DNA from 4 places in the Paenibacillus sp. LC231 genome. Region 1 is predicted to be linked to each of the others. Evidence: riboswitches for the same ligand, from Rfam matches in the RefSeq annotation. Region 1 holds a riboswitch; each other region holds the start of a gene.
The links. Region 1 has a riboswitch for ZMP and ZTP ahead of AK95_RS12980 (bifunctional 5,10-methylenetetrahydrofolate dehydrogenase/5,10-methenyltetrahydrofolate cyclohydrolase). Riboswitches for the same ligand answer to the same signal wherever they lie in the genome.
Positions count from the first base shown of each region.

Region 2: another riboswitch for ZMP and ZTP. It lies ahead of purT (phosphoribosylglycinamide formyltransferase 2); the one in region 1 lies ahead of AK95_RS12980 (bifunctional 5,10-methylenetetrahydrofolate dehydrogenase/5,10-methenyltetrahydrofolate cyclohydrolase).
Region 3: another riboswitch for ZMP and ZTP. It lies ahead of AK95_RS27885 (DJ-1/PfpI family protein); the one in region 1 lies ahead of AK95_RS12980 (bifunctional 5,10-methylenetetrahydrofolate dehydrogenase/5,10-methenyltetrahydrofolate cyclohydrolase).
Region 4: another riboswitch for ZMP and ZTP. It lies ahead of rpiB (ribose 5-phosphate isomerase B); the one in region 1 lies ahead of AK95_RS12980 (bifunctional 5,10-methylenetetrahydrofolate dehydrogenase/5,10-methenyltetrahydrofolate cyclohydrolase).

Region 1 covers NZ_JFOM01000015.1:619,727-622,932, forward strand. The annotation lists gene AK95_RS12970 (TIGR03943 family putative permease subunit) at 1-399, opposite strand, end outside; gene AK95_RS12975 (permease) at 497-1,507, opposite strand; ZMP/ZTP riboswitch at 1,665-1,744, shown strand; gene AK95_RS12980 (bifunctional 5,10-methylenetetrahydrofolate dehydrogenase/5,10-methenyltetrahydrofolate cyclohydrolase) at 1,809-2,657, shown strand; gene AK95_RS12985 (Cof-type HAD-IIB family hydrolase) at 2,974-3,206, shown strand, end outside.
Region 2 covers NZ_JFOM01000006.1:183,070-186,275, reverse strand. The annotation lists gene AK95_RS03725 (PAS domain-containing sensor histidine kinase) at 1-887, opposite strand, end outside; ZMP/ZTP riboswitch at 1,141-1,221, shown strand; gene purT (phosphoribosylglycinamide formyltransferase 2) at 1,305-2,465, shown strand; gene AK95_RS03715 (MATE family efflux transporter) at 2,786-3,206, shown strand, end outside.
Region 3 covers NZ_JFOM01000053.1:120,838-124,043, reverse strand. The annotation lists gene AK95_RS27895 (carbohydrate ABC transporter permease) at 1-269, opposite strand, end outside; gene AK95_RS27890 (hypothetical protein) at 502-1,269, shown strand; ZMP/ZTP riboswitch at 1,438-1,519, shown strand; gene AK95_RS27885 (DJ-1/PfpI family protein) at 1,580-2,191, shown strand; gene AK95_RS27880 (helix-turn-helix domain-containing protein) at 2,507-3,206, shown strand, end outside.
Region 4 covers NZ_JFOM01000008.1:219,860-223,065, reverse strand. The annotation lists gene AK95_RS05025 (serine hydroxymethyltransferase) at 1-166, opposite strand, end outside; gene AK95_RS05020 (TIGR01440 family protein) at 257-841, opposite strand; gene rpiB (ribose 5-phosphate isomerase B) at 923-1,387, opposite strand; ZMP/ZTP riboswitch at 1,502-1,583, opposite strand; gene AK95_RS05010 (low molecular weight protein arginine phosphatase) at 1,675-2,262, opposite strand; gene AK95_RS05005 (manganese efflux pump MntP) at 2,316-2,879, opposite strand; gene AK95_RS05000 (L-threonylcarbamoyladenylate synthase) at 2,962-3,206, opposite strand, start outside.

The DNA of each region.
Region 1 (3,206 bases):
GTCATCGGTTTTACGCCGTACATCGGGATTCGGATAGGTGTAGATCATTCCTTTTTTGGCTGCCATATCGCTGCCCAGGGCTTGGTCCGGCAGGAGCAGGCCAAACAGCAGCGGCACCGTGAATAACCCGTATACAGTTACGTTTTTGACAAGGCCGGCAGGCAGGGGATGCTCGCAATCACACACCTCTCCGGAATCGCCCGCAAGGGAATGCCACATCATCCCGAATGCAATGAACAACAACGGAACCGGGCAGAGAAGCAGCAGGGTCTGCATATGAGGCGCTAGGTAATATTCGAGCGAATCTGAAGCATTCAGATGCATGATATAAGCGGCGAGAGCCGCAACAAGCAGCGACCGGAGCGTATAGTGAATCCGTATCCTCAAACTGGACTTCATCCTCCCAATCACCTCCAATCTCAAGCGGATACCTGATGATCCTAAACGGTCCCGGTAGTCTCGTTTGGTTTTTCGTCAATCTTTCATCCTTAGGCAGCTATCCACCCAAAAGAGCGTTGACGGCTACAGAGCCGATGAAGACAAGCGTCATCACCAGCAGGCTTAAACCGATGACGAATTTAGTCTTGAAGGTAGCCGACAGCATGAGCAAGCTTTTGAAATCCAGCATCGGGCCGAGCACGAGGAAGGATACGAGCGGACCTACGGTGAAGGTGTGCGTGAACGCCGATGCCACAAATGCATCCGAAGTCGAGCAGAGGGATAGAATGAAAGCAAACCCCATCATGAACAGGTAAGAAGCGGTGGGACCGTTCCCCAATGCCAGCAGCTCTTCTCTAGGAATGAAGGATTGGATGCAGGCTGTCAGGAATGCGCCAAGAACCAGGTATTTGCCCATTTCGATCAATTCGTCTCCGGCGTGGACAAACAGGCTTCTCCAGGTTTTGGGATGCTCGTGCAGCTTGCGTTCACCAACGGCGGAATCTTGTTCGGAAAACTCTTGTAAGGAACGCTTGAGCGGGTTGTTCCTTGAAAAAACATAGACAAGCAAACCTACCGTTACCGCGACTGCAAAAGCCAGTCCCATCCGGCCGATCGTCACTTCGGGATGCGAACGGAAGGCCATGATCGTCGCAGCGAACACAATGGGGTTCAGGATAGGTCCGCTGAGAATAAAGGTTACAGCGATGTAGGCAGGCATCCCCTTAAGCATCAGCCTTCGGACGACCGGGATCATCCCGCATTCACAGATGGGAAACACGATCCCCAGCATGGAAGCGAACAGGACGCCGATGACCGGATTTTTGGGCGTGATCCGACGCACCCACTGTTCTTTAACGAACAGCTGAAGAAGGGACGACAGCAGAACTCCAAGCAGTACAAAAGGAAGCGCCTCAAGGAAAATGCCTGTAAAAACCGTTTTTACCTGCTGTATGTCACGGCTAGATATTAGACTTGTATCGTTCTGCAGCCTTATCGTCAAGACCGGTATCACGAAGACAAGCGGAATCATGAAGGGCAGCATTTTGAAGATTACCGGATATTTCATTCAGGCCTCCTGGAGCGAATTGTTCTTAAGACATTCTATGCTTGTACCATCGGCAACATACTAGATTCTTGCAAATTAATCAAAAAGATTACGATTTAATACGTGAACTTCATGACCGGTAGCGCGAAGTCCAAAGTCGTGATATATTTAAAAAAAGTTTTCTGTGTGTTACTGGCGTAGCTTGGGGTACCAAGAGGGAGCACATAGGATCATATGCCGTACGCCTGGGCAAGAGGTAAGGAGACGATCAGTCGCCTTGCCTCTTTATGTTTTTAATACAATGGCGAAGGAGCGGATTAGCATGAGTAAGGAACCCGTAATTTTGGATGGAAAAAAGGTATCCGATGATATTAAGGCAAAGCTGGCGGTGAAGGTACAGGAATTGAAGCAGCACGGGATAACGCCTTGTCTGGCAACGATTCTGGTTGGCGATGATCCTGCTTCTGCGACCTATGTGCGGATGAAGGGAAATGCTTGCGAGCGGCTTGGCATCATATCCAAGAAAGTGGTGCTGGAGACATCGACCTCGACCGAGGAGCTGATCGCCGCGATACAAGAGCTGAACGAGGATCCGAATGTCCACGGTATTCTGCTGCAGCATCCGGTGCCGCATCATATCGATGAACGGGCGGCTTTTGATGTCATTGCCATTGAAAAAGACGTGGATGGAGTAACCACGCTCGGCTTCTCGCAAAATGCGTTTGGTTTTGCCGATTATCCTTCTTGTACGCCTGCCGCGATTATTGCGATTATGGATTATTATGATCTGCCGATCGAAGGGAAGCATGCCGTGGTGGTCGGACGCAGTCCGATTCTGGGTAAGCCGGTATCGATGATGCTGCTCAATCGCAATGCTACCGTTACGATCTGCCACTCGAGAACGAAGAACCTCGGGGAGCTTGTGTCCCAGGCGGATATCGTGGTTGCGGCCGTAGGCAAACCTAATTTCATTCAAGGGAGCTGGATTAAGCCGGGTGCCGTTGTATTGGATGCCGGCTACAATAAAGGGAATATCGGCGACTGCGATTATGAAGCCTGCGCGAACGTGGCATCTGCGATTACACCGGTACCGGCAGGTGTCGGCCCCGTTACGATTGCTACATTGCTGAAGCATACCGTCGAGTCGGCCGGGCGAACCGTGCAAGCCTAAAGGAAAGCCACAGACCATTTGCATATGAATGAAGGTGCGCCCATGAAATGCTCGATGAGGTTCGCTCGGAAGTGAAATAAGCCCATAGAAGAAGTCCGTCTGCACAAGGCGGACTCTTTTGTTGTCGTTAGATAAGAAAATGACGGCAAATTGCGCTTATGTAAAATACCACAGAAACCGTGCTCCAGCGCGGGTTTTTATGCACTATCGGGAAGTGTTCGAACGACCTTGCTGAAATAATGGCTTGCTCTGAAATGCTTTTCATCATTTACAATATGGTTACTGGCTAGAATCTACGGAAGAGGGGCGAGTTTCATTGAATAAGAAAATCATATTTTTTGATATCGACGGGACGCTGCTGGATCATGAAAAGAAAGTTCCGGCTACAACGAAAGAGTCCATTCAGGAGTTAAAGGATGCCGGGCACATCGTCGCTATAGCGACAGGGCGCGCTCCCTATCATTTTGAAGAGCTGCGGGAGGAGCTCGGTATCAATTCCTATGTTTGTATGAACGGTCAGTATGTGGTTCATGAAGGCAAACCGATCTA
Region 2 (3,206 bases), on a different contig from region 1:
CGCAGCAATTTTACGAATCCGTTAATCGAAGTTAAAGGATTCCGAATTTCATGGGCAATGCCGGCGGCCAACTGGCCGGCGGTGGTCAGCTTCTCGGATTGCATCACGCGATCTTCTTCCAACTGCTGCTCTGTGATGTCTTTGAAGATCCCGACCGCCGCTTTCTCACCTTCATAATTAATGATTAACGTGAACCCGGTGACCATTTTCTCTTGTCCGTCCAAACAGCGTATCAAATAATCGACGCTGCCGATCTCTCCGCTCTCCGTATATTTTGCCCTGCGTTTCATTAATGCGTTATGGTACGATGCGTCGACTACCACGTCGGTTGAAATCCCGAGGACGTCGCGGGGATGCGCAGCATTAACAAGTCTGAGCGCGGCAGGATTAACATAGTGGACAATGCCTTTTTTTGTTATGAGTACGGATAAGGGAAGTCCTTCCAACAGCTGCAGAAACGAATTTTCCTTCTCGTTTAGCTTCTGTTCCTTCAGCTCCAGCTGTCTCATAAGTTGTCTCAGCAAGGTTCGATCTTCAAACTGTACCAAGCAGCCACGGAAACTCTGCGCCAGCTCCTCCTTAACGCTGATACGTAAACTGAGGTATACTTCACGATCGGATGGATGGCGGTAAACATATTCAAACTGGGTTATGGATTGCTGTTGATCTTGAGTGGCTCTTGTGTTCCAAACCACTTGATTCAATAAGGCGCGGATGCTGCAATCTTCTTGTGACGCCCCGGCAGTTAACTCCTGCTGTGAATATCCCAATAGATCACTTAGTGCCGAATTGACCTTAAGAATCGAACCATCAAGCGATATCAATGCCATTCCGATTACGGCTTGTTCAAAGGCAAAATCATGATTGGGGTTGGAATAGGGCAGCACAGCAAGTCTCCTTTCAAATATCTGACAGGAATGAATTTATCCATATTATATGTTGGACCCTATCATTCATCAATCCTTTAAAGCGATAGATCTTTAACGAAATTTCTCGTTTTGGCGATAAATCCATCCCAAGAAGTGGCTTTCGCAATCGCTGAAGGATGCCATCGACATGCTGAAGTCTAAATCCTAATGTCGCCTTACGGTGATATTGCAATTAACGGGAAGATTAAGTATGATTTAAATAACAATGTATAGGTTTATGTGTAACTGGCGTAGCATGGGGGACCATGAGGGAGCACATAGATGACGACGGCCGTACGCCTGGGCAGAGGTAAGGGAAGCTTATTTCCCTTACCTCTTTATTATTTTCTGCTTTTTTATAAGTCTCTGAAACTACGAAAAGGGGATCAAACAACGATGTTAATAACGAAGAAAATACTGCTGCTAGGTTCGGGAGAACTCGGAAAAGAAGTCGTGATTGAGGCCCAGAGACTGGGTGTTGAAACCGTAGCGGTCGATCGTTATGCTGACGCTCCTGCCATGCATGTTGCCGATCACAGCCATGTCCTCGATATGCTGGATGGGGAGAAATTACGCGCAATCATCGAGCTGGAGAAGCCGGACCTGATCGTACCCGAAATCGAGGCGCTCGCTACTTCGGAGCTGGTTAGACTGGAGGAAGAGGGGTACCGGGTTATTCCTACTGCCAGAGCTGCGAAGCTTACGATGGATCGTGAAGGGATTCGCCGGTTGGCTTCCGAGGAGTTGGGACTGCCTACTGCAGGCTATCGATTTGCCGATACTTATGAGGAATTTAAACAGGCTGTCCTGGATATGGGCTTTCCGTGCGTGATTAAACCGCTGATGAGTTCCTCAGGCAAAGGCCAGAGTGTATGCCGCTGCGAAGGGGATATCGAGTCCTGCTGGAACATCGCGATGGAAGGCGGCCGCGTGCAGAACGGCAGAGTGATCATTGAGGAATTCATTACGTTCCAGTCAGAGATCACGCTTTTGACCGTTCGCTCCGTCAATGGAACAAACTTCTGTGCGCCAATCGGTCATATTCAGGAGAGCGGGGACTATATCGAATCCTGGCAGCCGCACAACATGTCCGATGAGCAAATGGAGGAAGCTAAATATATTGCAAGGACGATTACCGACGAGCTTGGCGGATATGGATTGTTTGGTGTTGAATTGTTCCTTGCTGCGGATAAAGTGTATTTTAGCGAGGTGTCTCCGCGACCGCATGATACCGGCTTGGTTACGCTGGTGACGCAAAATTTATCTGAATTCGCGCTTCACGTCCGTGCCATTCTTGGTTTTCCAATCCCGGAGATCGAATTAATAACGCCGGGAGCCAGTCGTCCGCTGAAAGCTGTGCGAGAGCTGGAGAACTACACAATTACCGGTGCCGAGCAAGCACTGGCTGTTCCGAATACGCAGCTGCGCATTTTTGGGAAACCGGTGACCAAGGTTGGAAGACGGGTCGCAGTTGCGTTGTCAACCGCCGGCACAGTAGAGGAAGCGCGTTCGCGTGCGAAGCAGGCTTTGGATGAGCTTGCTATTGAGGAAGCCTAATCATTACCGATTCTTAGGGTGGTGCATCCATAATCTTCTGAAAAAAAGGTCAACCGATTAACTGGTTGATCTTTTTCATTGAAATGATTTCGCGGATCAAAATCCGGTATGAACCGTTCTGACCTTAGTGACTTAGTTTTGTTAGTGGTTTTGATGATAAATATGCAGAAATTTATGTTCTTTCATGATAAGATACACAAGAATACAAACGACCCTCACCCATTATAATGTTTTCAAGGCACTGCTCTATAGGCTTTATAGCGTTATATTATCTAATAAATATATAGAGGAACGTTTAGTGACGGCATAGGAGAATCTACATGAGAGACATGACGCAAGGAAGTCCGATCAAGCTGATCATCATGTTTACGATCCCGCTTTTAATCGGAAATATTTTTCAACAATTTTATAATATGGCGGATACCCTGATCGTTGGGCGCACCATTGGTGTGAACGCACTTGCGGCCGTTGGCTCGACGGGCAGTATTTTGTTTTTTGTTATTGGCTTTGCCCAAGGCTTGACGGCAGGTTTATCCATCATAACGGCGCAGCGTTTTGGCGCCAAGGATATCGCGGGCGTTCGCAAAAGCGTGGGAACGAGTATATGGATTAGCCTTGTATTCACGGTTTTTCTGACCATTGTGAGTGTCATATTCACGAGGCCTGTCCTCGTCATGATGAACACGCCGGCAGAAATCCTGGATGATGCCTATTCGTACTTAATTGTCATTAATTGGGGTG
Region 3 (3,206 bases), on a different contig from region 1:
TTGAAGAAGAGCCGGTCGTGAGCGATATCCTGGTAGTTCTCAAGTCCGATCCAGCGGGCCGGCTCCAGCAGCGAATACTCGGTGAAGGATAAATAGAAGGACTGGATAATGGGCCACAGCTGTAAAATAAGAAAGCCCAGCAGCCAGGGAGCGATGAACAGGTAGCCGGCTAACGGAGCATTCCAGCGCCCTTTGAGTGTTTTGGCAACCGCTTTCATATTCTTGTCCAGCTTGGCCTTGCCCACCGGCTGTGCCGTTTGTGCATTCATGATTAATCACCTCTCGCCTATTGATAGCTTCCATTGTATCCTGATGAAAATCAGGCCTGTAGGCGAAAGATGTACAAATTCTTTCATTATTGAATGATTAATAAGTAAGTTCAGGAGAAAGTGAATACATGCCCGATAACAAGGTTGCCTAAGGTCAATCCATCTTGGCATCCCATTAAAGCAAACGGGCAGTTTAGTGGAATATATTATCCATTTATGGGTGATGAATTCCATGCTAAACTATTCTTTTGAATGTTTTACGCTACCAGGACAATTAAATGTTTCAGAAAGGAAGTCCCCTTTGCCCAAGCACATAAAGATTTACGTACTAATACTTATTATTTACATATTAATAAACGCTGCGATGTACAAACATTTGGAAAACCAATCATCTGTAAAATACAATGACCTCTATTCACTGTATCAGCAGAAGAACGACTCGGCATTTGTCTATTTAGTAAAGCACGCTTCTGAAATGAATCCGCTTGCTGACACTTTAATGGCAATTAGTGAGTCGAAGGAAAATGAAGATCCTGCTAAGATTCGGCAATTGATCGATAAGGCGAAGATCCAAGCGGAAGAAATCGATGAGCAACTGTTAACAATCATTGAATTTAGCGATACCTTCAGAAACAATGCTGTTCCTCAGCTTTCAGTTAATAATACGGCAATGACAACGAATATGCAGCAGGATATGTTTTATCTTGCAACTCAGGCAAGGACATGGCCACCGTTATACCATATAAGCTATTTGTATTGGAAGTCTAATCCTAAAACAATAGACGCCAAGACTAGAGAAACCTTGCGCTCATTGGCGACTGAGCTCCGCGCGTTAAACGAAACGATTACGTCGATTAAGGATGACGCACATCACATGTTTTTCCAAGATCAAATAGAGTCACATAAAGCGGAGATACTACGGCAGTTGAAACCACACCTTGAAAGAATGAAAAAGATCCAAGAGGGTTTTACAGGACATAATTCTCTCCAAGAGGACTAAGGATCGTCAACGGTTATGTTTTGATTACTGGCAGGGCATGGTTTCCTCAACTAACGGGAGATGTATGTCAATATACAAGGAGCAGTTTGCTGCGGCAGGTGCTCCTTCTTTACTTTAATCCATATATTTACAATGTGAACAAAGATCATGTATATTAAGTATTAAAAATCTGGTATGTGTGACTGGCGTAAAAGTGGATTGAACCACGAGGAAGCACATATTTTATATGCCGTACGCCTGGGCAAAGTGTTTGATCTTTTGATCAAGCGCTTTATTTATTTTTCAAGGAATGAAAGGACTGGTAGCGGCGATGAAAATAGCGTTTGTGTTATTCGATGGAATGACAAGCATGGACTTAGCTGGATTTTATGAAGCAGTGACCTGGCTAGCGATCCTGAAAGCGAAGGAAAACGTATCATGGACGTTTTGTGCAGACAGGCCGGAGATCACGGATGACCGGGGGCTTAAAATGAAGTCCGATGCGGTGTTGCCTAATTTAGGTGAATTTGATTTAGTGTTTTTCCCTGGGGGCTTATCAACCAGAACGCTTCGATTTGATGAGGATTTCATGAGCTGGGTTCGGACAGCGGAACTTGTACCGTATAAGATTTCTATTTGTACTGGGGCTTTGCTAATGGGCGCAGCTGGTTTCCTGAATGGGAAAAGGGCTACTACCAACTCATCAGCATATGATTTACTGGCTCCTTATTGTGCGGAAGTGATTTCTGCTCGTGTTGTGCGTGATGGTAATACGGTAACTGGTGCGGGGGTTACGGCTTCCATCGACTTGGGGCTATACTTGGTCGAAATGTTGACGACCAAGGAGACAGTTCTTCAAGTTCAGCAGAAGATGGAGTATCCATATTATAAAGCAGGTAACTTAAGAGACGTGTATATGCACTATTCTTCAAAAGGAGGATAAGATGATTGTTCGTGTTCTTCAAGCGCATGATCAGCCGGCTGTGCACTTGTTAAAAATCTATAAGAGGAGTACAAATAGTCTTTTCAAGATTATGTAACATAAAATCAAATAGTTTTTGAATTTGTTAACTCCCTTCATTGCTTTCAAATCACATATGTTTAATGACCACGTCCATGCTATGGAAGTCGTGATGCTTTAGACTTGTTTTTCTTCCGCTCTTTAAAAAAGTGTTGGTAAACTCCGCTCATTCTTCTATGATGAAATTACTTCAAATCGACGATGAGATAAGGAATTATTCGCTTTAGGGGGATGCCTATGGGAAGAAAAGCGTGGTTTTACCGTCAGCTTTTATCGTATATGCCGGTCTTCTTTATCGTGATTTCATTTGTGTTTTTTGTCTTTTTCCAGATGCTCGGGGAACAGTCTCGGCAAGGTGCGATTCAGGCAAATGAAACGATGATTCATCAGGCGATGCGTTCGGTGGACAACTCGCTGAAGGCCATCGATCAGCTGCTCGTGCAGGAATTGTTGTTCAACCCCGATATGTCGGGATTTTTCAATCATGAGGATCAGGACAACGTCTATTTGAACATGCAGGCGGTGAAGGCCATGAAGCAGTTCAAGGTGTCCAATCCGCTTGTGGATTCCATGGTGCTCGTGCGGACCCAGGATGAGTTCGTGTTGAGTACTTCGTCCTCGTTCAACTTGCAGGATTATGCGGATTATGACTTTCTCAAGCCTTATTTGGACCAGGTCAATAGTGAAGCAAAGTGGAGTGCGATGCGGAATTTCCGGGAGTTCAGCTTCAACAGTATGCAGCATGTGGTGACCCTGGTGCGAGATGCACCCTTCGTTACCCATGGGAAAGGCGTTATTGCCGTTAATATCAAGGTGGACGCCATACAAAACATGATTCAGGGCATGGTAAATCCCGATGTTAGTTTCATTCATATGAAGGATACGCAGGGGCAGTCCATGCTCCCCGGTACCTCCATGGCAGAGAGTGGGGAGCTTG
Region 4 (3,206 bases), on a different contig from region 1:
AGCCTTCCGCATATTTATTCGTCAGCACCGTCCCCATTGCTTCCATAACCGCTTCGCTGACAATATTCTCAGAGGCAATCAGCTCAATGTTGCTGCGTTGACGCTTCAGCTCCAAATCCATCGCTTCCAATACAGCCGGGTCACTCTTCCGCAAATGTTCCATCATGTTCATATCCTCCCATAATCCATCGTTATTTTTTCTTGCAAACTTAAAACTACAAGTAGTCATCATTGAAAAAGCGAGTTCTCATTCGAATCAATCGCACAGCGTGGAATCATCCCTCTGCTCGAGTCGGTACACCGCACGTTCTCCGCCGATCAGCTTGGGGCGGGTATAAGCCGCAGTTACGCGCGCCTCCCCGATATAACGCTCGGTCGGCCGGAATGGAACCGCCACTCTCCGCAAATGCATGCCGATCAGCGTCTCGCCGATATCGACACCCGCATGGGCTTCAATCGATTCCGCAAGGCAGGGCTCCTTCATGCTGCGGTAAGCTGCGGAAGCCATCGACCCGCCCGCACCCGGAATGGGAACTGCAGCCACTTCCGTCAAGCTCAGCCGCTCAAGCAGCTCGCGTTCCATGACAAGCGCACGGTTCAGATGCTCACAGCATTGATAGACCACCGCGAAACCGAATTCCGCTTGAACCTCGGCAATGCCCTGGAGAAGCTGCTGCGCCGTTTCAAGAGCCCCGCCCGTACCGATTCGGCGTCCAACCACTTCACTGGTGCTGGCTCCGATGACCAGCACTTTACCCGGGCCTAAAACGGCCGCTTTGGCCAGTTCGCGGACAATACGCGCTGTCTGTTCGTTCAAGGAAACCTTGGAGATATCCGTCATGTCACAGTCCTCCCGATGATTTTTTCACAGAAGATGCTTCAATCCCATATCACGATAGCCGCCGCTGCATTACGCGTTCACTTATCGCGATTCATTCTTCAGGTAACGCTCCTCGATGGCCTTGATCTTGTTCACGCGGCCGACATGGCGCTCGCCATGACTGAAATCCGTCGTCAGCCATGCGCTGACGATTTCGGCAGCAAGTCCGGGCCCGACGACACGCTCACCCAGCGCAATCACGTTGCTGTCGTTATGCTCGCGCGTCGCTTTAGCTGAGAACACATCATGTGTCAGCGCGCAGCGAATGCCAGGTACCTTGTTGGCCGCAATACTCATGCCGATCCCCGTACCGCAGATCAGAATGCCGCGGTCCGCTTCACCCGAGACGACCTTCTCGCATACCGGAAGGGCATAATCGGGATAATCCACGGAATCGGAACAGCCGCAGCCCAGATCCTCCACCTCGTGGCCAAGACCCCGAATGACTTCCACGATTTCCTCTTTCAGACGAATGCCGGCATGATCCGTACCCAATGCAATTTTCATCTATGAAAAACCCCCTCGTATGTTCGCTTTTGCGTTTTAGCTTGTTTCATTATAACCCAAATCGGGCGCAAAAGACGAAAAAAGAGCAGTCGGCGCACGTATTGTGCTCCAAATGCTCTTTGCCCAGGCGACCGGCCGTATATTCCGATGCTCCATCGTGGTTTCATCCACTTCGTCGCCAGTTACACCGGATCATTTGTTTTTCAACTTCATCTTAAAGCAATACCATACGAAAGGCAAGTGGCTTTTTAGCCCAATGGCAGGCTTCATATCTCTAAAGACAAGGCTTAGTTGTGCCGATCCGCTTCCAGCTTGTCCAAAAGACGGAACAACGCCGTCCGTATCTCTGCGGCCGTCGCTTCATATTCCTCCCGCGAGCCCCCGAAAGGGTCGGAGATATCGAAGCTCGGGATGCGCTGACGCAGCTCGATCAGACGCTCCCGGTCACGGTCGCTGACATCGTGGCCCAGAGATCTGGCCAGCTCAAGCGCTGCATACAGACTATCCTGCTCCCGCAGATCGTCCAGCACCCGGCGGTCATCCTCAACGAACTCTTTCAGCGTGTGCATCTTGTCTGCGGCGTGCGGAAACTGCCTTATAGCATACTGCTTATGCGACTGGGTCAGCGTCAGAATCAGGTCCGCCCATTCCACCAGGTTCGCGGTCAACGGCTTGGACACCAAGCGTTCCTGGATATCCTGGTCTCGCAGTATGGATTCCGCATGATGGGACACCGGCATTCCATCCACGGCCGAGACGCCGGCGGACTTCGTTTCCAGCGGAATGCCCCGTTGTTTGGCAAGCTTGCGCAGCATGCCTTCCGCCATTGGACTGCGGCAGGTATTTCCCGTGCAGACAAACAGTATATTTTTCACGGTCCGTTCCTCCCGTTCGTAGGTTCTTTGGGGTTATTGTAACAAATATTGCGTCAAAAAATAAACATGGTGCCAAAGATAACCAAAATCAGTCCGCCCAGCATTTCACCGTACTCCCCCAGCTTATTGCTTACCTGACGGCCAAGCAGCAAACCGAGAATGGACAGCAAACCGCCCACGACCCCGAAGGAAATTACGATTAACAGCACATCATTCACAAACATTCCGAGCGAAACGCCTACCGAGAAGGAGTCAATGCTGACGCTAAGCGAAAACAGCAGCATGCCTAAAAATGCGGTAGGATGTATTCGCTGCCCCTCTCCGCCCCGCAGGGCGTTATACATCATATGCCCGCCCAATAAAAGCAGCAGCCCGCCGGCAGCAAGCCCTGTGACGTGGCCCAGTAACATGCCAACGTAGCGGCCGGCAAATAAGCCCAGCAGCGGCATCAGCATGTGAAACAACGCGATCATGAAGCTGATGCCCAGCATATGGCCTAAGCGCATACCGCCTCTCATTCCAACTCCGATTCCAAGCGAAAATGCGTCTAGCCCGAGTGCAACCGCCATCAGCAGAATCGCCGCAAGCTGTCCCGATTGGACAGACGCCTCCAGCATGCCCATTCCCCCAAGTCCCATGGTCTTGTACACCATATGCGGACAAGGGGTAAATGATGCCAACAGCGTTCATGCGGCTGCTTTAATTCACGTCGATGATGTGGTGTCCCGCGGCCTTGAGCAGCCGGTTCATGACGGCTGCTCCGAGGCCCTGCTCCGGGCACGCTTCGGCCAGGATGAAGGTTGCGCCTTCATCATCGAACCGGCGCAGGCCGGCGTACAGCCGGCGGGCCGCTTCCTCCGGCGCGGCCAGGCTGCCGAGCGAGACGGCAACGTCCGCGCGGTAGTGACCGATGTGCTCGTCGAACGACAGCACGCCGGTCACCT